4 regions of the Desulfosporosinus sp. FKA genome follow, and region 1 is predicted to be linked to each of the others. Evidence: riboswitches for the same ligand, from Rfam matches in the RefSeq annotation. Region 1 holds a riboswitch; each other region holds the start of a gene.

Evidence for each region. A riboswitch is a leader RNA that binds a small molecule or an ion and turns the genes downstream of it on or off. The one in region 1 is predicted to bind cyclic di-GMP.
Region 2: another riboswitch for cyclic di-GMP. It lies ahead of B5771_RS22260 (methyl-accepting chemotaxis protein); the one in region 1 lies ahead of B5771_RS01230 (ArsB/NhaD family transporter).
Region 3: another riboswitch for cyclic di-GMP. It lies ahead of B5771_RS18260 (helix-turn-helix domain-containing protein); the one in region 1 lies ahead of B5771_RS01230 (ArsB/NhaD family transporter).
Region 4: another riboswitch for cyclic di-GMP. It lies ahead of B5771_RS22955 (chemotaxis protein CheW); the one in region 1 lies ahead of B5771_RS01230 (ArsB/NhaD family transporter).

The regions. Positions count from the first base shown of each region.
Region 1 covers NZ_NAHZ01000010.1:29,933-37,765, forward strand. Annotated here, with positions in the region: gene B5771_RS01210 (ABC transporter ATP-binding protein) at 1-982, opposite strand, end outside; gene B5771_RS01215 (ABC transporter ATP-binding protein) at 979-2,706, opposite strand; gene B5771_RS01220 (MarR family transcriptional regulator) at 2,735-3,190, opposite strand; gene B5771_RS01225 (manganese catalase family protein) at 3,392-4,195, opposite strand; cyclic di-GMP riboswitch class I at 4,393-4,499, shown strand; gene B5771_RS01230 (ArsB/NhaD family transporter) at 4,738-6,012, shown strand; gene B5771_RS01235 (Rid family detoxifying hydrolase) at 6,129-6,509, shown strand; gene B5771_RS24495 (hypothetical protein) at 6,703-7,176, shown strand; gene B5771_RS01245 (universal stress protein) at 7,239-7,667, opposite strand; gene B5771_RS01250 (ferritin) at 7,813-7,833, shown strand, end outside.
Region 2 covers NZ_NAHZ01000034.1:223,459-231,291, reverse strand. Annotated here, with positions in the region: partial or broken gene B5771_RS22290 (spore coat protein) at 1-318, opposite strand, end outside; gene B5771_RS22285 (DMT family transporter) at 800-1,711, shown strand; gene B5771_RS22280 (hypothetical protein) at 1,824-2,081, shown strand; gene B5771_RS22275 (response regulator transcription factor) at 2,565-3,239, shown strand; gene B5771_RS22270 (ATP-binding protein) at 3,240-4,751, shown strand; gene B5771_RS22265 (DUF4405 domain-containing protein) at 4,866-5,588, opposite strand; cyclic di-GMP riboswitch class I at 5,851-5,939, shown strand; gene B5771_RS22260 (methyl-accepting chemotaxis protein) at 6,132-7,833, shown strand, end outside.
Region 3 covers NZ_NAHZ01000032.1:271,374-279,206, forward strand. Annotated here, with positions in the region: gene serC (3-phosphoserine/phosphohydroxythreonine transaminase) at 1-8, shown strand, start outside; gene B5771_RS18235 (phosphoglycerate dehydrogenase) at 231-1,394, shown strand; gene B5771_RS18240 (DUF1015 family protein) at 1,631-2,869, shown strand; gene B5771_RS18245 (LysM peptidoglycan-binding domain-containing protein) at 2,951-3,094, shown strand; gene B5771_RS18250 (M48 family metallopeptidase) at 3,305-4,546, opposite strand; gene B5771_RS18255 (MBL fold metallo-hydrolase) at 4,625-5,359, shown strand; cyclic di-GMP riboswitch class I at 5,582-5,672, shown strand; gene B5771_RS18260 (helix-turn-helix domain-containing protein) at 5,682-6,014, shown strand; gene B5771_RS18265 (MarR family transcriptional regulator) at 6,135-6,800, opposite strand; gene B5771_RS18270 (sulfite exporter TauE/SafE family protein) at 6,963-7,697, shown strand.
Region 4 covers NZ_NAHZ01000034.1:357,315-365,147, forward strand. Annotated here, with positions in the region: gene B5771_RS22935 (cyclopropane-fatty-acyl-phospholipid synthase family protein) at 1-1,157, opposite strand, end outside; gene B5771_RS22940 (MerR family transcriptional regulator) at 1,203-1,640, opposite strand; gene B5771_RS22945 (hypothetical protein) at 1,909-2,439, shown strand; gene B5771_RS22950 (methyl-accepting chemotaxis protein) at 2,456-3,604, opposite strand; gene B5771_RS22955 (chemotaxis protein CheW) at 3,624-4,055, opposite strand; cyclic di-GMP riboswitch class I at 4,172-4,254, opposite strand; gene B5771_RS22960 (DMT family transporter) at 4,671-5,543, shown strand; gene B5771_RS22965 (ABC transporter ATP-binding protein) at 5,666-7,540, opposite strand; gene B5771_RS22970 (ABC transporter ATP-binding protein) at 7,537-7,833, opposite strand, start outside.

The DNA of each region.
Region 1 (7,833 bases):
TGGTAAACTGACGGGAGTATTGAATAAAGGCTTGAATGTCTCCAATATTAATTCGGCCATGGGTAACGAAAATTCCCCCAACTACACTGACAATGACATATCCCAGGTTGCTGACAAATCGCATAAGGGGCATGATGATTCCAGAGATAAATTGAGCTTTCCATCCCGCATCATAAAGTTTATCATTAATTTCCTTAAAGGTTTCAATAGACTTACGCTCATGACCAAAGGCTTTGATGATAACATGACCGGTAAACATTTCCTCCACATGGCCGTTCAGTTCTCCCAAGGACTTTTGTTGAGCTGCGAAAAACCTTTGTGAGTGTTTAGCAATCATCGAAGTGACTAAAATATAGAGAGGCAGAGTCAAGAGAACAATTAAGGTCAGCAGAGGACTGATCGTCAACATCATCACGATGACTCCAATGATTGTCACAATAGAGGTAATTAGTTGAGTAAGACTTTGCTGCAGGGTGTTGGCAATATTATCAACATCGTTCGTCACACGGCTTAATATTTCGCCATGAGTCCTAGCATCAAAGAACCTGAGCGGCAGCAGCGTAAGTTTTTCATCGACGTCTTTACGCAAGTTATAAACAATTTTTTGCGCCACCCCAGCCATAATATATTGTTGAGTATAGCTAAACAAAGAGCTGAGAAGATAAAGAACGATCAGAGTTAGGACAATTCTCCAAATAGCATCAAAATTTATTTTTCCGCCTTTCATAATTCCGTCAAACATTATCGTTGTGGCCTGGCCCATAATCTTTGGCCCCATAATACTAAATACAGTACTTAAAATAGCAAACACAACCACAAAGCTGAGTTTTAGTCTCTGAGGCTTTAAATAACCCAAAAGTCTATGCAATGTTCCTTTGAAATTCTTGGCTTTTTCAATTGGTCTCCCAATAGATCCGCCAGGTCCACCCTGTCTGCCGCCCATTGGACCTGTTGGTCTTGTCATTTCTCGTTCTCTGCTCATGCTAATTCTCCCTCTGAAAGCTGCGAAGCTACAATTTCATGATAGACCTCACAAGTCCTTAACAACTCTTGATGGGTCCCTATGCCGGCAATTTGACCATCATCGAGGACAATAATCCTATCCGCATCCATGACGGTTGCGACTCGCTGAGCAATAATAAATACCGTAGCCTCTGAAACTTCCTGTTTCAAAGCTGCTCTCAATTTGGCATCTGTCTTGAAGTCTAAGGCCGAGAAACTGTCGTCGAAGATATGAATCTCGGGCCTTTTGATTAAAGCGCGGGCAATAGACAGACGCTGCTTCTGGCCTCCTGAAACATTGGTGCCGCCTTGAGCAATGATATGATCAAACCCCTCTTCCATCCCTGCCACGAAATCCACAGCCTGAGCAACTTGAGCAGCATGTCCCACCTCTTCCAGGGAAGCATTCTCTTTGCCATAGCGGATATTATCACCAATGGTTCCGGAAAAAAGCACAGATTTTTGGGGAACAAACCCAATCTTAGCTCTCAAACTTTCTTGACTCATTTCTCGGGCATCTACTCCATCCACTAAAACCCGTCCGCTCCCAACATCATAAAAACGCATCATTAAATTTACTAAGGTTGATTTCCCAGAGCCCGTTCCTCCAATGATGGCCGTAATCTCCCCAGGGCCAGCACTGAAATTAATCTCCTTAAGGGCCGGCTGTTCCGCTCCGGGATATCGAAAGGAAACGCCCTGAAACTCAACATATCCTTTCTTTAAAGGCATTACCTTTGTCTGGATTGGATCTTTAACTTCAACCTCAGTTTCTAAAACTTCGTTGATCCTTGCAGCAGAGGCTTGAGCACGCGGAACCGTTACAAAGAGCATCGTCATCATCAAGAAAGAAAATAAGATTTGTGTCGAATACTGAATAAAGGCCATCAGAGAACCCACTTGCATCGCACCATTATTAATACGCATTCCTCCGAACCAAATGATGGCAATCGTAGTGAAATTCATAATTAGCATCATCATAGGCATTAGTACAGCCATGATCTTATTAACCTTTACAGCATTGTTCATAAGGTCTAGATTGGCATCATCAAATCTCTTCTTTTCTTTTTCGATACGATTGAAAGCTCTAATAACACGTATTCCCGTTAAATTTTCACGCAAAACAAGATTGAGCTTATCAAGTTTTATTTGCATCAACTTAAAGAGAGGTATGCCTCTGGTCAGGACAATTCCGATAATGGCAAAAAGCACCGGAACCGAAACTAAGAGAACCCACGTTAAACCTGGATCCTCATGGATAGCCATGAAAATCCCGCCCAGGCAGGTAAGTGGTGCAGAAATCATCATACTTAAAATTAGAACGGAGACTTGCTGAACTTGAGTCACATCATTCGTAGTTCTGGTAATTAATGTCGCTGTACCAAGCTTGTCAAATTCCTGTAAAGAAAAGCTCTGTACTTTCGTAAAGATTCTATTTCTCAAGAGCCTGCCAAACCCTACAGCAGTTTTCGCAGAAAGATAATTGGCGGCAACAGCGCATAAAGTCCCTCCGGCTGCAATTAAAAGCATGTGCCCACCGACTTGAAATATATAACCGATGTCTTTATTTACAATCCCATGATCGACTATGTCCGCCATCAACGTTGGTAAGTATAAATCCGAAAGCACTTGTACAAAAAGGAACAAAATCACGCCACAAATATAGGGTAAAAAATGTCTTAACGATTTATACAATTTAATCATGAACGTCCCCCTACCTCTTAACAATCTATCAATTATCCATTGGACATTGCTGGTAATCATAAAGCAGTTTCTTTAAGAGTTCTAACCCCTCGATAATTTTCTCTTGGTCCTCCGATGTTGCTGTACTTAAAGCGCCGGAGATATTTTTGACGATTTGTTGATGTAAGCGTTGATGTATCTCGGCAAATTTTGGTGAAACACTGACATACACGACCCTTCTATCTTCCTCACTTCGCTTTCTTTCAACAAGACCCATGTTTTCCAAACGGTCAATAATCCCTGACACGGTACTGTTGGATAAGCTGAGTTTCCCACTTAATTCAGTAATCTTAAGGGTCTTTTCCTTACCCAATATTCCCATAACCATCATTTGAGGCATAGTAATGCCGCTCTCTTCAAAGACATTTCCTTTATTGTGTCTAAAAAGAATCATAATTTCTTGAAACAGCTTAGCGATTTGATAACTTTGACTAGGATTTTCCATCATCCGTACTTCCTTTGTTTACTTATTTCGATAACGTATATTTCGTTGACGTATATTTCGTACACGAAATATATTAGTTGATTTGCAGGTTCTTGTCAATCCGTTCAACCATAAATATTCACTTTTAGAATTTCCAAAACACCATCTCTTTACTTAAAAACCAAAGGACAGGAACGTCCTTTGGTTTTTGTTTTTGCATAATTAATGTTGTTTCGGCGGTTGTGGCTGGGCATACTGAGGATTGTTACGGGTCTGATCCATATAACCAGGTGCCACTTCTCGTTGTCCGTTTGGCTGAGGATCTTTTCCATATTGAGCCGGTCCACCATATTTCTCGTTAGGATTTTCTTCATAAGAAAACTCGTTTCCTTGATTCCATGGCCCGCGGCTATCCCCTTGGCCAGTGGACATATTCATGTATTTTTTCGAGAAATCCGAATCTCTGAAGTCCTTATTCACTCCTGATCCCTGCAGTGTCTCAATGGCTTTCATAAATGAGAAGTTATGAGACTCCTCGCGACTTAAAAGGAATCGGATCATATCTTTAACGCCGGCATCATCCGTTTGCTGCAGAAGGCGCTCGTAAATCAATTTTGCCCGCAATTCTGCTCCGGCATTTGATGAAAGGTCTGTATACAGGTCTCCCATGGAGTTGACATAGGTTGACATCCATGGAACTCCGGCAGAATTTACAAGCAGAGGGCCTCCCCCGAGCAAAGCCATATGATTCGCTGCAAAGTCTTTGGGAATATTGTCAACTTGTCCAATGAGCATCCCCAGAGCTTCTCCCACCATCTCCAAATGGCTTAATTCTTCAGCAGCAATGTCCTGCAGCAAATCCCTTATTTTCGGATCATTACAGCCTAAGCTTTGAGAAAAATACTGCATAGCTGCTTTAAGTTCGCCATTGCCTCCCCCAAACTGTTCCAATAACAGTACTGCGAACCGAGGGTCAGGCCGATCAACGTGAACTGTGTATTCCATATCTTTGACATGTTTAAACACCCAAGTAACCTCCTTACGTTAACACAATATGGCTTATCTAAGTTATCCGAATTAGTATTGGTTTGTCCCAGCTGTTTTATCCTGAAAGTTATGCCGAACGCAAATAATAATTTGCAATTATTTATCTTGACGGCAGCTTCCAATTCTTGATATAATTTCAATAATAGCTAGTTTTACGTTAATATTTATAAATTTTATTTCGGTTGGGGTAAACTTCATGAAAGTGAAGGACGCTAAAGTCATGGATCTAAGGCTTGAAGCTGCTGTTTAGTCAGTATTAAGCTATGATGGCCAGACTACAAGATAAAACTTCTCTGGGGAGAGCAGTACTTAGGACTGCTCTCCCTTTTTATATTTATCTAAGCGGAAGACTCCCCCTTTTTCCATCCTTCAGCGGGATCGCATTTGTTATGGGCTAGGCGCTTTCGGCGAAAGTGTCCACAAGACACTTTCGTCATCGAAGTATCGACGTTCAGCTTTAGTCGAATATGTACAATCGCTATCTTAAGCAAATATTTAAATTAGTTACCGGAGGTGTGTTAATGCTTATTTGGATTGCTACAGGTATTTTTCTACTCAGCTATTTATTTATTATTATGGAGAAATTTCCGCGATCAGTTATCGCCGTTTCCGGAGCTGCACTAATGATTATCTTGGGGATTGTCACTCAAGAAAAAGCAGTTGAACACGTTGATTGGAATACTCTGGGATTATTAATTGGTATGATGCTCATCGTAGATCTTACCCGCAGGTCAGGAGTATTTTCCTTTTTAGCTATCTGGGTCAGCAAAAAAGTAAAAGGAAATCCGGCCCTGCTCCTGATTTCCCTGTCACTCCTTACCGGTATCTTATCAGCTTTTTTAGATAACGTCACAACAGTCTTGTTGATAGTACCCATAACCTTATCAATTGCTGATGAGTTGGAGGTTGATCCAATTCCCTTTCTCTTTTGTCAAATTCTTATGAGTAATATCGGCGGTACCGCTACTCTGATCGGAGATCCGCCAAACATTATGATAGCCGGGCAAACGGGCCTCAGTTTTATGGATTTTATCCTTAATCTTGCGCCGGTGATACTCATTATTATTGTGGTAATTTTGTTCCTTTTTTACTTTATTTATCGCCAAAAGTTAATCACCGAAGAAGCCTTAAAAAGCAAATTAATGCTGCAAAACGAGTGGAATGAGATTAAAGACTTTGCCCTCCTCAAAAAATGTTTAGTCGTTTTAGCTCTCGTTATTTCAGCCTTTTCTTTTCATTCCCTTCTTCATTTAGAGACCGCAACCATTGCCTTAAGCGGAGCTATGCTCCTAATGCTCTGGACCCGTGAAGAACCTGAAGATATCTTCTTAACTGTGGAATGGCCAACGCTCTTTTTCTTTGCCGGATTATTTGTACTTGTCGGAGGGCTTGTCGAAACCGGAGTCCTTGATCGTCTGGCACAGTGGAGTATCAGTTTGACAGGAGGGCAGCCTCTCTTAACAGTCCTTTTAATCCTATTTATATCAGCGATCCTCTCTTCATTTCTTGATAATATACCCTACGTGGCGACCATGATCCCTTTAATCCAAAAATTAGCCCTGCTTAGTCATCTCACACCAGCTCAAACCCAGCCCTTGTGGTGGGCTTTAGCTTTAGGTGCTTGTCTCGGAGGAAACGGAACCTTAGTGGGAGCTTCCGCTAATCTAATCGTGGCTGGAATTGCTGAAAAGAATGGCCTTAAAATTCGTTATATCCAATTCTTAAAAGTTGGTTTCCCCATGATGTTGATCAGCATCTTCATTTCGGCCGGATACCTGATTCTCCGCTATTATTAATATCTCTGCTATCAGCCGGTACCAATTTCTTGGTTGGTTAATTCCTTATAAATCAAGTATACTTAATGTTAGTGTTTTCCCTTTGCCAAATATTCATTTTAAAAGGAGGTAATATTATGAGCAAACAAACTCTTAATACACCAAATGCACCTGCGGCTATTGGCCCTTATTCCCAAGGAATCAAAGCCGGCAACCTTATTTTTACTTCCGGCCAGCTCCCTATCAATCCTCAAACAGGAGAATTAGTGGCGGATATTGAAGGAGCAACCAAACAATCTTTAGATAATGTTAAGGCTATCTTAGAATCCTCAGGTTCTTCACTGAATAAGGTTGTAAAAACTGTTGTTTTCCTCAGAGATATGAATGACTTTGCAGCTATGAACGCTGCCTATGCTGCCTATTTCCCAGAGAATCCTCCCGCACGATCCGCTGTGCAAGTTGCCCGCTTGCCCAAGGACGCAATCTTGGAGATTGAAGCAATTGCTCTGGCCGAATAACCTGTTAAATCCTATATCAAACATATTATACCTAAGAAGAGCAAGGAATCCGGACAAAACGTCCTGACTCCTTGCTCTTTGCCATTCATTAAATTAAATCTTTAACGGCCATCCAAATGTTAAACATTCTTCCATATATTTCATATAGTGTATTATAAAAAAACATCCGCAGATTTTAAAGGGGGTTTTGCCCATGGCTTCATTTCCCTCTCCTATTCAGACACAAACCTTTACTTCAAGCAAGCAACAACGGCCGGGACAAATTCCCTTCCAGGGAACTGCTCCCAAACCCGCTGCCTCATCTCTCATTAAATCTGAAGTATCCGCAAAACAAGAGAATGTCAAACCTTTCCCATCGTTACAGCAAAACTCTCACCGAGTCGAAAAACAGCCTTCATCTTCTGTCTCTAAAACATCAGACCTTTGGCAGCAACAAGCAGGAATTCTCCTGAAACAATATGGTCCCTCTCTTATGAAACAATATGGCCCGCCTCTGGCTCGCAAGATCGGATTACCTCTTCTCCAAAACTTCGGTCCGCCTTTGGCCAAAAATGTTGGTATACCACTCGCTCAGCGTCTAGGTTCTCCCTTTGTGCGCAGACTAGTTATACCCCTCGCCAAAAAAGCTGGATTTGCAGTCATTCGCCGCCTCGGATTTCCTTTTTAATTAGTGTTTAACTATCTAAAAAGGGTGGAATAACGATAATCCACCCTTTTTATGGTGTCCGTCTATTTAACAATAAGAACCGGACACTTAACTCGCTGCAAGACACCTTGACTGACACTTCCCAGCATTGAACCCGCTAGAGGACCATAGCCATGACTGCCCATAACTACCAAATCGATTTCTTCACGTTCTGTTTCAGAAGATATCCGAGCAGCAGGATGCCCCTCAATTTTTTTCCTGGTAATTTTTACGCCATCAACATCCATTCCTTCGAGGGTAGTATCTAAAACTAACTCTCCTCCCTCTTCTAGTTGTTCCGGCGGAATAATTAAATTGGCTGCGATACTGTATCCCCAATATGCTTCAGGAACATAGGTTACGAAAAGCAGCTCAATCTCAGAGTGGAAAGTCCGAGCAAGGTCCAAAGCCATTTTAAAGGCACGGCGAGAATACTCAGAAGCGTCCGTGGGCACTAATATTTTATTAAACATAATAACCTCCATTCCACCGCTGTCGTTGACCACAAATAGTAAGGAGAATTATAACGCACATAATTTATATGCAGGATTTATTGCTTATATGTAGAAGAATTCTAAAAGAAGAAGTTATCTAATAACAGAAAGGGCGGTTACTCACATGCAGAAGGAAAACATGATT
Region 2 (7,833 bases), on a different contig from region 1:
ACATTTTAAATGCATCCTCTAAAAAGGCACGTACCCCCGGATTACTTGCTTCCATTGCAGACCAAGCATATTCACGGCCAGCTCTTTTTAACGTTAACATATAAGACGTCGCAATCTCCCTGTCATTTAGCGAACTCACCTGAGTCCTTGGAGTAACGGATTGGTCGTCTGCTTGGGATTGAGTATAATTTGGCAGGGTATTGTTTAAGGGAGGAACCTGGAGGGTTGACTAAGAAAAAAAGCCATATTCGTAATTGAGTTTACACAGCTGAGTGTTAATTCATGTAGGTCATGGGCCTCATGGGCTGCTAATTGCATTTGTTAACCCCCTCGCGCAATCGTTTTATTTTCATCATGGTATTAAGTGTTTCAAAAGTATTAGACTTTTATTCTAATTCCCCATCCTACAACGTTTGAATTTTATAACATAATCTGGATTAATTTGGTGCAATTTAATATATAAAGTATTTGGATCGTTATTGATGTATTGATGATGCATAATTATGAGCTAGCGGGCAAGCATTTAGGGAGAAGAGTATTTTATGGTGCTCTCCTGGATTAGCCCCACTCCTTTTTTGTGATCTGGCAATATGGGGAGGCCTTGTCTACTTAGACCCTATCGTTTCGGCTGATAAAGAAGAACCCTTACAGGGCGGGCAGTATGGGTGATTAATTCATTTTGGACGATCAGAAGTTTAAGAAAACGTGTGTATTCTCGGATTTTTTAGATATTAAATTGTCATCATCCAATAATATATGGTAGTATAATTTGATGAAAACTAAATACTGAGGTGGCAAAATGAATAACGTGAGGGGTAAAGGGCACGGTGGCGGAATTGCTGCAATTATTATTTCAGCATTAGGCTTTGCTTTCTATCCAATATTTGGGAAATTTGTTTTTGCAGGCGGAGCAAATTTGGCAACGGTTTTGTTTGTTCGGTTTTTTATTGGAGCGATAGCCTTTTGGAGTTTAGTTATTTTGGGAAAAAGTATGAAGCATTTAACTAAACGAGATTTCTTTAGACTTTGGTTACTTGGCGGTGTCGTTTATGCAGGGCAAGCCGGGTTATACATTTCAGCGGTAAAATTCATACCAAGTTCCATGGCTTCTCTTATTTTTTATGTATATCCTGTTTTGGTGACAATTTTGGCTTTAGCAACTAAACAGGAAAGACTATCTATTACTAAAGTCAGCGGGTTACTTTTTTCCATTTTGGGTTTAATCCTTGTTTTAGGAGTGAGCTTTGAAGGTTTGAATTTACTCGGAATCTTCTGCTCTTTAGGTGCGGCGGCAATTTATTCGATCTATATTCTAACAAGTAATCGCATAATAAATTCGGTTAGCCCGTTGCTCAGTTCTGCAGTCATTACAAGTGCAGCGTGTGTAACTTATGGGATAACGGGTCTAATTCAGGGATTTACATGGAATATCGCTGCTATAACGTGGATGGACATTTTGGGGATCGCAATTTTATCAACCATTATAGCAATCTTAACGTTTTTTTGGGGACTTCAGAAAGTTGGACCGACAACAGCCTCAATTGTCAGTACGTTAGAGCCAGTGTTGACTGTGGGGTTAGCTTATATTTTCTTGGGTGAATATTTGAATTTCACTCAAAATATTGGCGCCGCCTGTGTCTTATTAGGAGCTGTTTTAGCTGCTTGGCCTCATAAAATAATGACTATATCCGTAAAAGAAGCAAAATTGTAAATTATCCCAGATTAAAATAAGGAAGGTGCCTGCTCAATATTGCAGCATGATAAGTTTTACATGATTAAATTGTGGTATACTATGGAATGTTATAAACTTGATGGAGGTTACTATGAATAACGGACAGGAACAATTTTTAAGTTTTATTTTAGAAAGAGTTCAAGCTGAAAAGGTAGAAGAAGCAAAAGTTTTACTTGCTGAAAACTTTAAGAAGCTGGCGGAAGGCAATTTGACACAGGATGATATTATGCAGTTTATTCCTAGAATGATTGCCTTGCTAAAACCGGAAAAGCTGGCGGAAGTACAAACAGTTGCCATGCAGTTTGCCGAAAATTTTAAAGATTTATTGCCTGACAACAAACTTGGATAGTACATAAGAAAGATCAGCGTCTTACAAAAAACTAAGGGGTATCGCTTTGCGATTCCCCTTAGTTTTTTGCGAATTCATAGGCCATATATGTAATAGTATTCTACAAAACAAGCGGTTAGGCTGATTGTTGACAATTTACCCAATCGTAAAACGGGGCCGTGTTGAAACTTAGTTTCTCACGGCCCCGTTGTTTCGGCTCCCGCTTCTATAAGTGGGAGTGGGTCTCCCGTATTCTGCTTCGGTGGGGGCCACCGAAGTCTCGATGTTCAGCTTTAGCTGAACGAGTTCACTTCAGCTTAATTTCAGTTTAGCAGCCTATAGTAAAGATATGTAACTCAAAACATTTAATGGTCAGGAGAAATTAACTATTTTCCATACTTTGGATTTGAGTTATGATGATTATACAAATAAATGTGGGAATGGTTCTCATACCTTGCTTCGGTGGGGGAGAAAACGGAGATGTATTCGCTATGAGGGAGGGCGATGATGAGGATCTTGCTGGTGGAGGATGATATTCATTTAGGGGAAATTTTAGTGCGCGGTTTATTTGAGGAAGGTTATCATGTTGATCGTGCGGTGGATGGGAACGAAGCAGAGCTATTTTATCTCCATCGTGATTATGGTGTAATTATCTTGGATCGTATGTTACCTGATATGCGGGGCGAAGATTTACTGCAAAAATGGAGGCAAAATAACTGCACCATTCCTATACTTATGTTAACAGCTATGGATGCTGTATCCGATCGAGTAACTGGGCTAAAGGCTGGTGCAGATGATTATCTTTGTAAACCGTTTGCCTTCGCTGAGTTATTAGCCAGGATAGAAGTTTTGCAACGTCGTGGAAGTTTCAACATTACTCCTCTTTTAAAAGCAGGAACGTTGGAACTTAATCCTCAGACCAGGCTTCTTACTTATCGTGAGCGTTCAGTAATGCTAAATAGGCTGGAATATGAACTGATGGACGTCTTTATCCGTCATTCAGGTCAGATACTGAGTAAGGAAACTTTGGCAGAACAATGCTGGCAGGATCCTTGGGATGCTTCAGATAATACAATCGAGGCTCAGATAAAAAATTTGAGAAAGAAACTAAGATTAATTGACAATCGCGCATGGATCAAAACCATGCGTGGTGTTGGCTATCGTTTGGAGGTAGAATGATTGCGTTTGTGGCAAAACAGCTTACCTTTGCGTCTTGCCGTAATTACCGGCGGTGTGTTTATTACGGTACTTTTTGCTGCCCTTTTTGCTTCCTATATGACAACGGATTATTTGTTGAAAAGCAGCCTTGACTCATCACTAACTTCTTTGGCTCAATCAATTGCTAGCAATTGGTCTGACAAAGGTTGGACTCAAGAATTATCAACTAGTAAGGAAGCGCAGCAACAACTATATATCCAAGTGATTGATAACCAAGACAAGATTGTATATTCTTCGACTCAAGGGGTTCTTCCTGTAGACGATGATTTGTTGCAGTTAGCATTAAAAGGGAGAGAAAGTTTTACTGACTCCCTCGGGTCTTTCTCTAATTCTGCATATGAGCCTTCACATGGGCGTCACGGGTCTCATGGGCATCGCGAGCATTTGAACGCATCCTCGTTGCCTATTTGGCTGCGTCCTTTTTGGCCCGAAGAAGGTGGAATGCGTATTTTATACTGGCCTTTGCCTAATGGCAAAGATGGAAATTATGTACTTCAAGTCGCCTCGCCTGTGACAAATAATGCCGATATGCTTTATAACCTGCGAAAAATCTTACTAATCATTTCCTTAGGCGCTGTCATGGTTGTTGCTGTTATTTCCGCTTATTTGGTGTGGAGTACCTTTAAACCATTACGCAAGATAATTGTTGTGGCTAAGAAAATTGATGCCAATACGTTAACATCGAGGATCGATGTTCCTATACGAGATGCTACTTTGAACCATTTGGTGGACGTCTTAAATGCAATGTTAAAACGGTTAGAAGCTGCTTTTACGACTCAAACCAGGTTCGTCAATGACGCTGCGCATGATTTGCGAACTCCATTAAGTGCACTTCGTTCTGAGTTGGAAATCACCCTGCGTCAGAAGCGCAGCGAGAAGGAATACGTACAGGCTTTAAAGGGATGCCTGACAGAGGTGGACTATATGAGTTCATTAACAGACAATCTGTTAGCATTGGCTAGATTTGACAGCGGGTTGCACATGCAATTTGAAGAATCTGTAGCCTTAGGACCGATTCTGCAAAGGGTGAACAGTGAACTTGGGGATTTTGCAGAAAAAACTCAAATCTCCATAATTATTAGTTTAGAAAAAGACATACGAATAGACTGTAACCCCTTGGCTATAGAACGGTTATTGAAAAATCTTTTGCATAATAGCATTCGTTATACACCTGCCGGAGGACTAATAGAATTGATTTTACGAGATAAAGTCAGTTTGGGAGGGGATGAAGGAGTAGAGTTAGTCATCAAAGATACAGGAATTGGCATTCATCCTCAGGATTTGTCCCATATTTTTGACCGTTTTTATAGGTCTGATGGGGCCCGCAGACGTGATGGGGGAGGCAGTGGCTTAGGATTATCAATTTGCCAGTCCATTGTTAAGAACCACGAAGGTACCATTGAGATTCAAAGTGAGCGGGGAAAAGGTACCTGTGTTACTATCTGGTTGCCTCGCAGTTCATATTTGTTATAATAGTGTACTTGATCACAAGTTTCACCTAGCCTAAAGTTCGACTTTTTTCAGTTGCAGCTAGATTCCAGTTTTTAAGACCCCCACTTCTTATAAGTGGGGGCGGGCCCTGGTTAACTATTTATTAGAATGCCTAGTGTTAAATGTATGCGTCATTACAGCAACCGCTAAAATTATTACGGAGTTAAAAATGAAACCAATAGGGCTGAAATTTCTATGCTCATTTTTGAACCTGCCATCACTTTGGGGTTGCAGTTTATGAGGTCCTCTAGTATTGCCGGTGTTATGTTGGCGTGGGGCCTGCTGTTGTAACTCAACATTTGGGACGTGATCTGAAATTAATTTATATCCGCCGAACAAGAGAAAGGAAACTAATAGAAATACTGCAATGCTTCCAATCATTTTTTGAAAGGTTGTATTAAATATCCGTTTGATATTTGACAAAAGCCTTTGCCCATGAAGTCCCATGTGAATACCGACTAAAACGAGTAAGATGTTGGCTGTTAGTGAATGAATTTGCCTGAAATGACGAAGACCAATTCCGGGAAATAATACTTGCGACATTGATATACCGCCTACTATCGTTATCAGCATTGATCCCAATAGCAAAAGGTTTATCAAGTAGGTGAAACGTGTTTTGCTTGGAAGTTGCGCATCAAATAATCGTGCAGAAACCTTTTTGACCCATTGTAGATTGATTAGACCATGAGTTAATACAAGACATCCCATTCCGATACCGGCTACTTCATGAAATGCTCCTCTAGAAACTGTCATAACAAGAACTAAGTTAATAAACATAATAGTATCCAATGCTAATCTTATGTTGTTGTTGTTTTGCAAAGTAACCCCTCCAATCGACTTCAATTTGGGCATCGAACATTGTTCCAGGCCGTTCAGGAAAGAGCTATGTCTAAATGTCTTGTAATATTATTAATTATTAACCTGAATTTTAACTGAATTAAAATAAATATTTAAGCAACTACAGCAAGGGCGGGAGAGACTCGATTATGTTTAAATAGAATAATGTCAAAGAAAGTAATTTTATATTGAAATAAGGGTTTAATTGTTGTACCATGATAACTGTGTATATACAAAGTAAATATATGAAAACGGGCAAATCGTGCGAAAGTGCGAGACGCAAAGCCAAAGGGTCTAAATTTCTAACTGAAACATGACAGCCTGGTTGCTTAAATATCGAAAAAAAAGCAGAAGCAACATATTGTTGCTTCTGCTTTTTTCTAAATGTTTTTTCTAAAGGATGGGGTGTGAAAATAACTGAGGAAATTGAAAATAATTTAGAAATGGAGGAAGACACGAAAGCTACGGTATTGAAATTATGTGTGAAAGCAAGAGGCTGTCTGCACTTGAAGGGGGAATTACATCATGAAATGGTTTTATAATTTGAAGGTCGCTCCCAAGTTAATCATAGGTTTTATTCTGGTGGCTATCATTGCTGCAGTAGTTGGAACAGTAGGCGTTTTAAATATACAGAAAATCACAGCGGAAGACTTGACCATGTATTCTCGACATACCGCTACTTTACCGGCTTTAGCAAGTGTAGCTCAAACGTATCAAAGAGAACGTGTGGCCATACGTGATGCGTATGTTCAAAAAGATCCCAATAAAAAGCTGGAGGCAATCAATAAATTAACTGAATTTGACAAGGTCATAGTCAATTCTATGGCTGCTTTTAAAACTGGAATAAATGACCCTCAGGCGGCAGAAGCTTACAATAAATTATCTAAAAACCTTGACGATTTTGCAGTAATTAAGCAACAAGCGATCAAGGACATTCAAGCAAACAATATGGATGATTTGTATAATGTGTTAACCAGTGCCCGGGACGTCCAAATTGGAGATGAGGTACAAACAAATACAGATACCCTTATGACGTTGAAAACAAATAATGCTAAACAGTCATCAGATTCTAACCAGTCTACAGGAAAAACTGCAATAATAACAATGATAGGTTTTATAACAGGCGGAGTAATTCTGGCAATAGTTCTTGGCATCTTCATATCCCGCATTATCAGCAATCCGGTCAATAAAATGGTTAAAGTTGCCGATAAGCTGGCAGATGGCGATCTTAATGTGAATGTTGAGGCAGATACAAAAGATGAGATTGGTCAATTAACATCGGCCTTTAGTCGTATGGCCGAAAGAATTAACGAAGTTATGACCAATATTGCGGCTGCCTCTGAACAGGTGGCTTCGGGGTCGAAACAAGTATCTGATTCAAGTATAGCTCTTTCCCAGGGGGCTACTGAACAGGCTAGTTCCATCGAAGAGCTGACTGCTTCTCTGGAGGAAATATCCACTCAGACAAAGCTGAATGCCGAAAACGCAAATGAAGCGAACATCTTAGCTGACAATGCCAAGGCGAATGCCGTTCAAGGTAATAACCAGATGCAGGAAATGTTGAAGGCGATGGAAGAAATTGACAACGCTTCAGCCAATATCTCTAAGATAATTAAAGTTATTGATGAGATCGCTTTTCAAACAAATATCCTGGCTCTTAATGCTGCTGTTGAAGCTGCAAGAGCCGGTCAACACGGAAAAGGCTTTGCTGTCGTAGCTGAGGAAGTAAGAAACTTGGCGGCTCGTTCCGCAAATGCAGCCAAAGAGACAACGGATATGATTGAAGGTTCTATTAAGAAAGTGAAGAGTGGTACCAAAATTGCCAGTGATACTGCGGCAGCACTCAATGAAATTGTAAATGGTATTGAGAAAGTGGCTAACCTTGTTAATAATATTGCCGTTGCCTCCACTGAACAAGCTACCGGTGTTGGGCAAATAAATTTAGGTATTATGCAGGTATCGCAGGTCGTTCAAACAAATTCTGCCACTTCAGAAGAAAGTGCGGCAGCCAGTGAAGAGCTTTCCAGCCAAGCAGCTATCCTACAAGACATGATTTCGAAGTTTAAACTAAAGCAAAATACAGAGTCGGGCAGTATAGACCGCTTGAGTCCGGAAGTTTTGAGAATACTTGAAAACATGACTGAAAAGAAAACTATGAATTTAGGCAAAGATGGTTCTTTTGAGCAAGCCCGCTCAGAAGCGGCAGCTACCAACAATGGTTTTCCAA
Region 3 (7,833 bases), on a different contig from region 1:
AGCTTTAGTGAACTCGCTTACTCTAAGCTGAACATCGGGACTTCAGATACAATAATGTCCAGTGGCCATTATTGCTGGCCATTATTGCCGAGCCGCCTTTCCCAAGAGGAATACTTAGCGGCGAAGGAGGACTCTACCCTACCTGAAGTTAACGAAGGACCCACCCCCACTTATAAAAGCGGGGCCTAAAAAATGGATAAAAGCAGATTTGAGAAGGAGTCGATGAAACAATGTTTAAGATTAATCGGTTAAATAATATAGCCCATGTAGGCTTGGACTTACTCACGGACAATTATGAGATGGTGGAGGGCCTTAATGCTGCCGATGCGGCACTTGTCAGGAGCGCAAATCTTCATGAAATAGAACTGCCGAATTCTTTGAAGGCTATAGCCCGAGCCGGAGCCGGAGTTAATAATATTCCTCTCGATAAATGTGCTGAAAAAGGAATTGTTGTTTTTAATACACCGGGCGCGAATGCCAATGGAGTCAAAGAGATTGTAATCGCCTCATTGATTCTTGCTTCTCGTGACCTTCTGGGAGGAATAAACTGGGTGACTTCTGTTAAGGAGGAGCCCGAGGTTGCCAAACTCGTGGAAAAAAATAAAGCTAAGTTCGTAGGAACTGAAATTAAAGGTAAAAAACTAGGGGTAATCGGATTGGGAGCCATCGGAGTTATGGTTGCCAATGTGGCCATTAAACTGGAAATGGAAGTCTACGGCTATGATCCCTTTATTTCTGTGGGCTCTGCCTGGAAACTTTCAAAGTATATTAAGCCAAGTAAATCTTTGGAAGAGATCTATCGTGAGTGTGATTTTATTACGGTTCATGTACCCTTAACCGATACGACCAAGGGTATGTTCAATCAAGACGCTTTCGCCCTAATGAAGGATGGAGTTAAACTTCTTAACTTCTCCAGAGATACTTTGGTTAATGATGACGACATCATCGCAGCTTTAGATTCAGGCAAAGTTGGCAAATATGTAACAGATTTTCCCAATCCTAAAGTGGTTGGACATCAAGGAGTTATCGCAATTCCTCACTTAGGAGCTTCGACGAATGAATCAGAAGATAATTGTGCCGTCATGGCAGTTGTTCAGCTGATGGACTATCTGGAAAATGGGAATATCAAAAACTCGGTCAACTTCCCCAATTGTGACATGGGAGTTTGTACTCAGGCAGAGCGTATTGCTATTCATCATCGCAATGTACCCAACATGTTAAGTCAATTTACCGCAGCGTTTGCCAAAGAAAACATTAATATTTCGGACATGATGAATAGGAGTAAAGGACAGTGGGCATATACCATGCTCGATATCGAACCTCCTTCCAATCCTGACATTATTAAGAGAATCGAAGACATTGATGGGGTTTTGAGAATCAGGGTCATTAAGTAATTCCACCTATTTACACTTCGATAAGCAGAAGAACATGTTTAAACACAATAGGAATACTAAGCGGTGAAGGAGGACTCTACCCCACCTGAGGCTAACGGAGGCCCCCCCACTTAGAAGAATTAACTTGAGGGGACCATTTTTGATCCCCTTGAATTTTTCCCATTGGAGAATAATCGTGAAATTTAATAATACTAGAAGCAACGAATAAGAATTTATAGGAATGGAGGAATTGTACTTTGGCTGCAATCAAACCTTTTAAAGCTGTAAGACCCCGAGAAGATATTGCCGGCAGAGTCGCTGCACTGCCGTATGACGTTTATAATCGAGAAGAAGCTCTGGCTGAAGTCTTAAAAGAACCGTTCTCTTTTTTGAAGATTGACAGAGCTGAAACTCAATTTGCCGAGGACTTCAACCCGTATGATGCAAAAGTGTATGAAAAAGCGAGAGATATCCTCCAAAAAATGATCAGCGAAGGTATCTTCATCAAGGAGAGCAAGGACTGTTACTATATCTACGAGTTAACGATGAACGGCCGTTCCCAGGCGGGTCTTGTTGGCTGTGCCTCGATTGATGATTATCTGCATAACGTTATCAAAAAGCATGAGAAAACGCGGGAAGAGAAAGAAATTGACCGCATCAATCATGTGGATAGTTGCAATGCTCAGACCGGTCCAATATTTTTGGCGTATCGTTCCCAAAAAACTATTAATGACATAGTGGAGAAAATAAAAAGGGAAAAGCCAATATATGATTTTATCGCTCCTGACCGAATTAAGCATACAGTATGGAAAATTGCTAACGAGACTGATATCGAAAAGCTCGAAAGAGAATTTAGAAAGATCGAAAGTGTCTATATCGCGGATGGTCATCATCGCACGGCTTCCGCAGTAAAAGTCGGACTAAAACGAAGAGAAGCCAATCCCAATTATACCGGAGAAGAGGAGTTTAACTTTTTTCTCTCCGTGCTGTTTCCCCATGACCAGTTGATGATCTTAGATTACAACCGTGTGGTCAAAGATTTAAACGGTTATACGAAAGAAGAGTTTCTCAACGCTGTGAGTCAATCATTTTTAATCGAAAATATTGGCCAAGACCCCTATAAACCAACAGAAAAGGCTGCATTCGGGATGTACTTGGAAGGAGTCTGGTATAAGTTAACCGCCAAGAAGGAGATTCGCTCAGATGACCCGGTTGAGGGGCTTGACGTTTCTTTACTGCAGAATTATCTATTGACACCTATTCTGAAGATAAAGGATATTCGGACAGACAAGAGAATTGATTTTGTCGGCGGAATAAGGGGCCTTAAGGAACTTGAAAGAAGGGTCAATAGTGACATGAAGGTCGCCTTCGCAATGTACCCAACCTCTATTAATGAATTGCTTAATGTATCCGATGCAGGTCAACTAATGCCGCCAAAGTCGACCTGGTTTGAACCGAAACTCAGGAGCGGATTATTTATTCATGAACTGGACTAAGATAATTATTTCGCCCAAGCACCGAACAAACTCCTCGTGGAATATTTTGGGATGTAGTCAAAATGAGGAGGGTGATATTTAATGTATCATTACGTTCGCAGAGGCGATACTTTGCATAAAATAGCTCAATGTCATGGAACTAGTGTGCGAAGACTTATATCTTTAAATCCACAGATTTCTAATCCAAATTATATCTATCCTGGGCAGCGAATTAGAGTTCATTAATTTTTGCAACGTGGAGGGTTTAAGCTCTCCACGTTGCATTTATATCGGGATTTTATCCAATCGTAAGACTCCCATTTCTTATAAGTGGGAGTCGGTCCCCCGTACTCTGCTTCGGTGGGGGTAAAGTTTTGTTTTCAGTTTTAACCCTAACCTCAACCTTCCCGTTATGTTGGCCTTTGTTTTTGATATTTAATTGAAGGAAAGAATCAATTAGGGTCGATACTCTCGTTCAAGGTCGTGGATTCTGGTTAAGGTCGGCGGATGATCATAGCTAAACCAGACTATGAACCCTGGAGGGTCTAGATCAGCTAAACTATTGCGTGCCAAATCTTCCTGAAGTTGAATTTCCGCTGGAAGGTTGCCGGTTAGCTCTAAGGAGAAATAATCGGCATTTCGTTCCATTTGTCTGGAAATGGCATTTTGAAGGGGGCTGCTTACAAAAAGGAGGAGAATAAGTGCAAGCTGCAAGGCGGCCCAGAGCTCTGGTGGTTTAGCGGAGTTTTTGGGCAGCCATGGCTTTAAGAGAAAGGTTAAGATACTAAAAACGATAAAACCGCCTGCCATTCCCAACAAAAGTCCGTGGGCAACATCGTTATGACGCCAATGTCCCATTTCGTGAGCAATAACAGCTTTGATCTCGGGAAGGGAATAATTTTTTAACAGAGTATCATAAATTACAATTCGTTTTGTACTGCCTACTCCGGTAAAATAGGCATTGGCAAAGGTCGTTTGTTTGCTGGCATCCATCTCGAGAACAGAGCCAACGTTTAATCCTGCCTTATGTGCAAGTTCATTAACCATGGAAGTAATGGCTGACTTAGGTAGAGGTTCAAAATGGTTGAAAATTGGGGATACGACAATGGGCCAAAAGAAATATTCCACAACGAGCCAAAGACTAAACAACAGTGAGCCGACTAACCACCAATAGCGGGATATTTTATTGACCAATAGGAAGAAAATAATCCCTCCTGCCAATGAGAGAACAAGATCAATACTTGTATTTTTTAGATAATCAATCCACCAAGCAACTTGACTTTGGGTACTAAAACCCCAGATTTTCTGCCAGTAGTATCCGCTGTAATATGAGAAAGGCAGAGAAATTAAAGTGCTTACAAGCCATATGGCAAGGATGGAAAGGACGGAAACTCCCCAATAATTTCGGCTAAGATTCCGGACACGCTGAAACAAAATGCGTCCTCTGGTACTAAAGAGCAGCCAGGTTAAAAAACCGATCTGCAAACACAAATGGACGATATAAACAATACGGGGAGCGTAATTGTATATTCTGGCCTTCTCTGCTAAAGCTAAAGAAAAATACTTGCTTATGGAAGGGTCGATTGGCCTGGGAAAGAGGGCGGAAATGAGATAGAGAAGCGCAAAGACCGCTGTTAAACTTAGAAGAAGGAACCAGGCTTGAGAAATGCGGCGGAAGCTGTTGCCGATCGTTATCATTTTTTATTACCTCCTTGCAACTTTGCTTGTATGTTATTATTATAGATCCAATTAGAGTAACAATGGAGGTTGAGAGAATTGAAAATTGCAAACGGCGTTGAAGCCCTTGAACTGACAGTTAATCTCATGGGGCGTCAAACAACCATTTATCCAGCACTATTTTGGGATAAAGACTCTGTAATTCTAGTAGATGCCGGTTTCCCGGGTTTAGAACCACAAATTAAGGAGGCTATTGAAAAAACCGGGGTTTCCTTTGATCGCTTGACCAAGGTTATTATAACTCATCAAGATATTGATCATATTGGTAGTTTACCGGAAATCTTGGCTTGTTCACAACAAAACGTTGAAGTATTAGCACATGAGGTTGAAAAGCCGTACATTCAAGGGGATAAGCCCCTGATTAAAGCGGATGCTGCGAAACGATCTAAACTCTTTGAAACGTTACCGGAAGAACAACGAAAACGACTTCAAGCGGTATTTTCCAACCCTCCGAAAGCTAAGGTTGACAGAACTATTGAAGATGGTGAAGAACTCCCCTATTGCGGCGGAATTATCGTCATCCATACACCAGGACATACTCCCGGTCATATCTGTTTGTATCATAAAGCAACTAAAACGTTGGTGACCGGAGATGCCCTTACTGCCGATGACGGTCTATTAGCGGGACCTAATCCCTCGGCTACTTACGATCTTGATGAAGCGAATACGTCAGTGAAGAAACTAGCTCAATTTGATATTGATAACGTTATTTGTTACCATGGGGGCGTATTTACAAATGATGTACAAAAGCGGATTTTACAGCTAGCTCTTTAATTGTAGAATAGCATTTGGCATGGACTAGGAGTTTTCGGCGAACGTGTCCACAGGACACGTTTGCCACCGAAGTTCCGATGTTCAGGTAAAAATGTATTTAAAATTATTGACAAATGTGTTAAAATACTTCAGGAGAAGATTCTCAAAATTACGACATTCTGTAACTGCGTTTTCCCAATATACATAAAATCTCCATTTAAGTTATCTTATCTCGAAAAATGTTCTGAAAAAAGGCAAAATATCTGAAAAGGTATGACGCAAAGCTATGGGTCTAAAGCAGGAAAGATCCTGCCATGATTGCCAGGTTGCCGGAGGCTTAAATATGGATGATGTCTTCCACCAATTACGGAAGGCCCGAGAAACAAAAGGAATAGAGTTAAAAGACGTTGAGGAAGTTACCAAAATTCGGACGAAGTATTTACAAGCTTTAGAAGAAGGGAACTTCGGAATCCTTCCGGGAGGAGTATACGCAATAGCCTATTTGCGTTCTTATGCACGTTTTCTTGGCTTAGATGCTGATAGTTTAGTGCATACCTATCGAATGAAGGTAAATGAGCCTAATTTGGAAACTAGGAGTGAAATTTCTCCTAAAAAAGAGACTGGCCTAATCTTTAGATTCTTGAAAGCAAATAGTTTGAGAGCTTTAAGACGATGACTTAAAACTTAAAAAACCAGCCCTTTGACCTATTAAGTAGGCAGAGGGCTGGTTTTTTAGAGCTGCATACCGAGACTTATCAGAAACTTATTAGCGTACAGCAGTAGATTTGACTATAATCTATTTCTCATTTGAACTATCTGGTTTATCTTCAGTCTTAGGATTTTGGCCAAACTCTCTGGGATCAAAAGGAGACCGTCCCTCTTCTCTGCCGAAATGGTGGGCAAACTGTCCGCCATGGAAGGGCGGATGACCGCCTCTCCGGTCACAATGCGGGCCAAAACCCCTGCCGTCAAAAGGCGGATGTCCATGTTCATGTCCATGCCAATGTGTTCCGGGTTCAATATTTCCGAATTGCTGTTCTAACTTATCAATAATACGACTTAGATAGTCGCTGAGAGCTGATTGCTCCTCTTGATTTAGACAGCTGAATAAGGATTCAGGATCTCCCTGCTGTTCATTTTGGTCAGATACCGTTTTTCCCGCTTCCGTCAGACGTACTTCCATAACACGGCGGTCAGTCTGGGAAGGGGTTCGGGTGATAAAACCGCTTCGCTCTAATTTTGCCAGCAATTCCCCCAAAGATTGGGAGCGAATATCCAAGATATCGGAGAGTTCTTTCTGACTAATTTCCGGCTTTAACTTCAGCAGTGCCAGAACCCGGCCTTGGCCTCGATGAGAGTCCCCCATAGGGCCATGGTGCCTGTGGTTGTGTTGATGATAGCGGTGAAGGAGCCATTCAAGGCGGACAAATTGATCGAATAAGTCTAACTCATTGTTAGTCATAATTAATCCTCGCTTTCTATAAGCAATTAATATTTAGTAAGGTACCTTATGAATAGAATTATAAAGGTACCTTACTAAATTGTCAACCATGACTTTCATAGACTCCTTGGTGTATGATATAAAGCATGAGCGTTCAAGCAGATATAAAGGAGATGATCTAGGGTGTTAACGTTGACGACACTCTATATAGTTCTGGTTGTTTTGCTGGCCAGTCTTTTACAGACCTTGACCGGGTTTGGTTATGCTTTGCTGGCGACCCCCTTGCTTACCTTGGTTATAGACACAAAGGAAGTCGTAATGTTTACGCTGGTAACCTCAACACTGATCAGTGTAATTATGATTTGCCGAACGGCCGGGAAAGCAAGGTTCCGTCAGTTGATCCTCCCTTTTGCAGCCAGCATCATGGGGATACTTCCCGGTTTGTATGTTATGAGGGTTATAAGTGAGAGTCTTTTAAAAGGCTTTGTTGGCATTGTTCTTATAGCGAGTTCCATTCTCATGACTAAAAGTTCCAGGATTAAAATCCGCCGCCAAGGATTGTTTAAGGTTGTTCTTGGTTTTATAAGCGGTTTTCTGACTGCCACAACCGGCCTGGGCGGACCGCCGATGGTTTTATGCATGATAGCGCTGAGTGAAGATAAAGAGCTGGTGAGAGCCAGCCTGGCACGCTTTTTCCTCCTTTCAAACATCGTAACCCTAAGTATGTCTTATTTTGCTCAAACGTTTCACTTGGAATACCTCAATTTCAATGTCTTGGTTGCCTGTCTGGTCATTTTCTTAGGCTACTGGATCGGCGAAAAGTTATTCGTTCGCCTTGATTTTCCGACCCTTAAAAAATTTGGCCTAAGCGTTATCTTGTTCAGCGGTCTGGCCATGTTCGCTCAATTTATACATTAGTTTAAAACTTTGTTCCAAAAGAAAGTTCATTAGAACTAGTCAAAAAGAGTTTCAGGGTTCCTTGATAGGAATTCTGAAACTCTTTTTAACCTCCATTGGGGTAACTGAGTAGTTGGTTATATTGAATGATTTGGCT
Region 4 (7,833 bases), on a different contig from region 1:
GTTAAAGGAAGATTATTGTTTACACCTTTAGTAAAAAGCAATTGATGAACATCTATGTTGCCGCAATGAAATGACGCAGCGCAAGAATTTAAATATAAACGCCACATGCGAATAAAGGTATCGTCTTTCATTTTTCGAATTTCCGGAAGTGCCTTTTCAAAATTTTGGGTCCAATGTTCTAAAGTCCTTGTGTAGTGCTCGCGCAAACTCTCGAGGTCAATAAGACAGAATTTATTTTCAACAATTAGGGATACGAGTTCGTTGACTGCCGGAATATATCCTCCGGGAAAAATATATTTGTCAATCCAGCTGTTTGTGCCTGAGTCTTCATCATAGCCTGTTATACAATGCAGCAGGGATATTCCCCCTTCATTAAGAAAGGATTTTACAGCGGAGAAATACCCATCAAGATTTTCTCTGCCAACGTGCTCAATCATCCCTACACTTACTACTCGATCAAAGGTTCTATCGTTCAATTCCCGAAAATCGATTTGCTGAACTTCAACAAGCTCTTCTAATCCTTCTTCTTTAATTCTCTCCGAAACTCGAGAGTATTGTTCTGAACTAAGAGTTACCCCCATAGCTTTAACTTGATAGTTCTTCGCAGCTGTAAGGATTAATTCTCCCCAACCACAACCAATATCTAATAAAGTTTGTCCAGGCCGCAAATTAAGTTTACGCAGAATATGATTTACTTTGTTTTTTTGAGCCTGATAAAGACTATCTTCCGGTGATTCAAAATAAGCACAAGAATAAGTCATGCTCTCATCCAGCCAAAGTCGATAAAAATCATTGCCAATATCATAATGATATTGAACATCATCTTTACTTTTCCTTAGGGTATTGGAAAGAATCTTAGCGAATTTAACATAAGGTTTTTTATCATACAGAAAACTGTTCTGATTATTATAAATCGACTCGATGACTTTTTGTACAGCTCCATCGATATCAATTTTTTTACGCATATAGCCTTCGCCGAAGGCCAGGGAAGGATCACTGATAATTTCTGATTTAGGTATGGGCTCACTGAAATTAATTCGGAATTGAATCTCTCCTTCGCCATATTTTTTAACGTCCCCATCCCAATATTTAACTTCGCAGGGATCAGCGAACATATTTTTAAGGACGTTGTTGTAGAACGTTTTATCAATACTCATTCCATTTACCTCCTTCGGAATTGATAAAATCCTAGAGGTAATACTTTATTTAACTTCCTCTAAGTTAATTTTCTCAATTACCGCTTGAGCTCGTTTCTTCAGATTGGTTAAATCTTTTTTAACCCGTTCAATTTTTAAGATTTTCTGTTCGATTAAGTTAAGTTCTTCATCTAAGGTGTCTATTATACTCAACAGTTTTTCCCTTTGCTCTCTGCGCTCAGCCGTTTGTTTAAAGCTTACTTTTTGAGACTCAATGAGATTGCTAAGCGCAATAAAATGCTGTAGTTCCTCCAGCGATAAGCCTAAGGCGTCTTTAGTATACTTAATTCTTTTAAGCAATTCTATGTGCTCTTCATTATAGTACCTAGTCCCTCCTTCACTGCGTTTAGGCGGCGGTAATATCCCTATCTCCTCATAATATCGGATGGTTCGTTTGGTCAAGCCGCATTGGAGAGCAACTTGGTCAATTTTATAGTTATCCACAATATCCTCCCTTACTGTTGCTAAGATTATATTAGCACTAATATAACATTAACGTCAACGTTAATCACTCTTTAAAACTCAACAATTTTACAAATAAATACATTTTTTGCATACTATATAATATCCATTGAACCTAACTTTTATAATCCGTAATTGTTACACACAAAAAAGCGAGGGCCTGAATTAGGTACTCGCTTTTAGCATATGTTTTACTGAATATGGAGACCGTTTTAGAACAGATATGGTCTTTAGGAAAGGAGGGTGAACAGTGAAACGTCAGTGGTTAATCAGAACGGCTGCTAACAAGCAGAGAAAACTTACCAGCCTCGGAATAACGATTATTGTAATCATTATTGCCATTACTGCTCTGAAATTAGCGTTTAACCAAAGAGTATCTGCCTGGCAGGATTTTTCAGATACTGTACCGACAATTACCAATCCTTCTATGACTCCCACAGAAATAGAAAATTCTCTGGAAGACATCTTAAAACAATATCAAGAGATAACCGCTTCAAAGGAAAGGAGTAAAAAGCAAATAACAGCCTCATTAGATAAATTATATAAGCTTGCCGCCAATGATTACCTGAATTGTAATGCTCTAAAACAATCATCCCAGAACAGCCAAATGATCATTGATTTAACCGAAGCGTCTAGATTATTAACATCATCCCTTTTTGAACTCAACGATAGTTTGAGTAGTGCCGGTGATCTGAGTAAGTGTCAATTAAAAAGCAGCAAAGAAGACCTTGTCTCAGCGACTACTAAAATTGAACAGGTCCGTCAGGAATTAAAGCATTAGCTCAAACAGAAAATGATTATAAACTTTTAGCGAGATTGCTTAATTCCATAGACATGGACGTAATTTCTTCGATACTTGCAGAAATCTCTTCTGAGGCGGCCGCTTGACCTTGACTGGCGTCTAAGGAGATATTGCTTTTTCGGCTCGCTTCTTCAACTTTTTCCTTTATTGTATCAGTTAATTGTTTAATTCTGGGGACTGTGCTCTTTGATTGAGCAGACAGTTTTCTTATCTCCTCAGCAACTACACCAAAACCGCGGCCAGCATCTCCAGCTCTGGCTGCTTCGATAGCTGCATTCAATCCTAACATTTTCGTTTCATCAGCGATCTCTTTAATAAAAGCCGATACCTCATTTATCTCTTCTGAAATATTTATTATCCCTTTAATATCCGTATTAAGTTCCCCTTCATTGGTGTGTATTTCCGTCGCAGATGCTGAAAGCTCCTCTATGGCGGCGGCTATACCTTCAAGACTGCTTTCTAAGTTAATTGACATTTCACGCAGGGTTACTGCCGTTTTTTTCGGTGTCACAATACCCAGAGTGGCGACGAGATTTTTATGTTCATCATCATACAAGGGAAAATTAGCAATAGTTAATGGCTGCCCGTATTTAGAAGCGTCAATTTCTTCAATAATAGGCTTTTTAGTTTGCAGCGCCCGATAAGCAATATCTGTTTCCTTTAGGTCATAGCCTACGGCTATTGACGGCATGTCAAATTTATCGGAGGCCTGTGCATAAGCAATCTTTGTTAAGTCTGACATATATATATAAGCCCCTTCAGGGAACATCTCGGCTAAAATAGGGGCAAAATCTCCAAAGGCGGCAGCTACAGGGTGTAACTTAGGAAATGCTATAGTAAATGCACCCCAGATGTCTCCTTTATCATCGATGATAGGGATTGAGACGATAACTACTCTCAAACCATAAACCGTACGGGGAATATTTTGCGTTAGAACCTTCTTATTCTGTATTGCTTGCATCGTCGTTGTATCTTCATTTAATCTCTTGCCAACCTGAAAGATGTCTAATGAAAAGGACTCAGAGGATTTTACCCAAACAAAGGTGTCATGTTCAACAACTCCGAACAATATTCCGCCCGGTATTAAATCAGCCATAAATTCTGCCATAAACTTACACGACTCAACGCCCGCTAAAGCTATCATCTTTAAACCACTCCCATTGCTATCTACTCGTTAAAACTTCAGCCTTAAAATTCAGCCCGTTCAACAAAAGAATTAAACGCTCGTCAATCCGAACAACACCTTGCACTCTGTTACTTCCGAGACCTGATAGTTCTGCATTAAGCCTTTCAATCGATTGTTCTTCGACCTTTATAACTTCTGAGACATCATCCACAATTATCCCAATTCCTACATTCTCTATGTTCAAAATAAGCAAACGGCTGTCAACACTTCTCTCAGATTGTCCAACACCAAATCGCTTTTTTAAATCAATAATCGGAATCGCCTTACCTCTTAAGTCAATCATTCCTTCAATGTAGGAAGGCAGATAAGGCATTTTAGTTATTCTTTCCGGAATTCGAATGATCTCCTGAGCAAACGTAATTTCGAGGGCATATTCTTCATCACCCAATCTAAATACAACTAACTGCATATAACTCAATCAATTCACTCCTTTCTGAATCTTTAAACTTCTCTTATCACTCCTTTGCTAAGAAAGCAAAATCGCCAAGACAGCTCTTCTTGACGACAAAGACATTTCTTACTGTATGATGCAACCCGGCTATCTTCCACAAATAGAAAGACCCGTGGCTTTGCGTCCTTGGCTTTCACCAAGTTTGCCTTTGTCTTTTGTTGTATATTATAACATAACAATGTAGTTAAAAGTTGAAATTAATAAAAATATAACGAATATTTCACCCCCGATGCTTATAATTTTCAAGGTTACGAATCAATTTCAAAAAATGTTATTCTTCTAAGTACCTAATATATAGTAGCGTTCTAAACAAATTAAATATAAAACGTACAAATCTTACGTTCTTAGGCATTATATAATTGGATTGTTTTATCTATCTAAATTAAAATTTGAAAGTTAAAGGAAAAATGGTCTGTTAAGGCGAATTTTCCTTTTTACGGAGGTGAATTGGCATGCTTTTAGCGCCACTGTTTGAAAATGATGTTCCCGATGCCCTTTTATCCTGACGGATCGAAGGGTACATCTTCCGTCTGGAATAAGGACTTAATTTGATTGACGACGGAGGGAACTTAAATGTCCAAAAATAAACTAGGCTCTATCTATTTGGCTTTGGCTGCGACAATTTGGGGAGGTATGTATGTCATTAGCAAAGTGGTTCTTACCGTCATACCACCTTTAGAGTTAGTTTGGCTGCGCTATATAATCGCGCTCCTCGTCCTTTCAGCCATGGCAGTCCTAACCCATCAATCTTGGCGAATACGTAAGCGAGACGTCCCCTTAATTCTGACGATTGGCATAACAGGCTATGCCCTATCGATCTGGACTCAATTTCTGGGGACAAAACTGGCGACGGCTCAGATGGGGGCTATTATTACCTCGGCAACCCCGGCCTTCATGGTTATTTTCGCCCGCCTCTTGCTAAAGGAAACAATGACCCTGCGCAAAGGACTCTCGGTGATCTTGGCAACCATTGGCGTCTTGTGCATTGTTGGTATCGGAGATATTAGTACAACTTCTCGGCTTGGAGGACTGATCTTAGGCGTTGCAGCAGTAACTTGGGCCTTAATGTCTGTACTCATCAAACGAGTTCCCAGCACTTACTCTCAACTTGTTGTTACGACCTATGCGATTTTTACAGCAACTGTATTTATTACCCCTTTTGCGGCTTCTCAGGCCAGCCAAATTCCAGTCGCCGTCATGGCCCAGCCTGCTATTTGGGGTGGAATCTTGTATCTTGGCATTGTTTCTACTGCCCTTGCTTTCTTTTTGTGGAACAAAGGCCTGCAAATGGTCGATGCCGCCAGCGGAAGTCTGTTTTTCTTCTTCCAGCCCCTATCAGGAACTTTGCTTGGCTGGCTTTTTCTCGGCGAACACGTAGGACTCCCATTTGGGATAGGTTCAGTCCTAATACTTGCCGGAGTCTTATTAGTTATTAGAGAACCCTAACTCTGTTCGAAAATGCGTTAGATAACCTGGAAAGATCAAGGAGGCTCTTGAGCAATCAAAAGCCTCCTTGAATATTAATCAATTAATCTCGAATTAACGTACCATAGGAAGTTATAACCTCATCAGCCTGCTTCGGCAGCCTCAAACTGGCTATTATAAAGGTTAGCGTAAAAGCCGCCTTTTGCCAGAAGTTCATTGTGGTGCCCCTGCTCTATGATATCGCCATGATTCATGACAAGGATCAAATCAGCATCGCGGATCGTGGATAAACGATGAGCAATAATAAAACTCGTTCTGTTCTCCATAAGGTGATCCATAGCCTTTTGAATTTCGACTTCCGTCCGGGTGTCGACAGAACTGGTGGCTTCATCGAGAATAAGTATTTTCGGGTCAGCCAAGATGGCTCGAGCAATAGTCAAGAGTTGTTTTTGCCCTTGCGAGACATTTGAAGCCTCCTCGTTTAGTACCATATTATATCCCTTCGGCAGTGTATGAACGAAACTATCGACGCGTGCGGCTTTCGCCGCTTCCATTACTTCCTGATCACTTGCCTCGAGACGACCGTAACGGATATTGTCCATAATGGTTCCATTATAAAGCCAGGTGTCCTGAAGAACCATACCAAATAAAGAACGCAGATCATGCCTGCTGAAGTCGCGGATGTCATGTCCATCAACCAAAATTGCACCATCATTAACATCATAAAAACGCATCAAAAGCTTAACGATCGTAGTCTTACCCGCTCCCGTCGGTCCAACAATAGCAACCTTTTGTCCAGGTTTTATGTAAGCGGAAAATTTGTTGATAATGATCTTATCTGCTTCGTAGCCGAAATGTACATCTCTAAACTCCACACTCCCCTGCACACTCTCCAGTTTAACTGGATTGGTGCTCTCCGGAACTTCATTTTCCTCGGCTAGAAACTCAAAAACACGTTCGGCTGAAGCTGCTGTTTGCTGCAGTATATTCGAAATATTGGCCAATTGAGTAATCGGCTGAGTAAATGATCGTACATATTGAATAAATGCCTGAATGTCTCCAACCTGCATAGATTTTTGGATGACAAGCCAACCGCCTAAAACGCTAACGAGAACGAAACTTAAGTTTCCAACGAAACTCATAATAGGCATAATCAGGCCTGACAAAAACTGTGATTTCCAGGCTACTTTATATAATTTGCTATTAAAGCCTTCAAACTTCGCAATACTTTTCTCCTCGCCATTAAAGGCTTTCATAATCACATGACCGCTATACATTTCTTCTACATGACCATTTACATTTCCCAAATAATCTTGCTGCAGCTTGAAGTATTTCTGTGAATATTTAATGATAACCATAATAATGATCATGGACAAGGGGATCACCAGGAAAGCCACCAAGGTTAAGAGCCAGCTTATACTGAGCATCATGACCAGCACACCAAGAACCGTCGTTACAGAGGTAATAATCTGCGTTAGACTCTGATTTAGTGTTTGGCTGAGGGTATCTACATCGTTCGTAACTCGAGACAACACTTCACCATGATTTGTTCGTTCAAAATAACCCAAGGGCATACGGTTAATTTTTTCTGAAATATCCTTGCGAAACTGGTAACTGACTTTCATAGCCACACCTGACATAACCCAGCCCTGGACATAACTGAAAAGAGCACTTAAAAAATATAAGCCTGCCAAAAGGAGAATCGTATTCCCAATATAATTGAAATCTATTCCGCTGCCACTGCCGGAAAGCTTGCTTAAAGCGCCTTCGAAAAGGTGTGTGGTGACATTTCCTAATATTTTGGGACCAACAATAGAAAAGACTGAGCTGGCAGCGGCAAAAATAAATACGAAGATCATGGCCGTCCGATAGGGACGCAAATAATTTAATAGTTTCTTCATGGTGCCCCTGAAGTCTCGAGCCTTTTCGCCCCCCTGCATCATACCACCGGGACCGCCGCCCATACCACCACCCATGGGACCCCGCGGAGATGACTTCTTCCTGGTCTCCACGCTCATGCTAATTCCTCCTTCGAGAACTGAGACAAGGCTATTTCTTGATAAGCCTCGCAAGTTTTCATTAATTCATCATGGGTCCCGATTCCCGCCACTTTCCCTTCCTCAAGGACTATAATTTGCTCAGCGTTCATAATCGTAGAAATGCGCTGGGCAACGATAAGGACCGTACTTCCTCCTGTTTCAGCCTTCAGGGCTTTACGGAGGGCCGCATCTGTTTTAAAATCCAAGGCAGAAAAACTATCATCAAAAATATAAAGTTCCGGTTTCTTTACCAAAGCTCGGGCAATCGATAA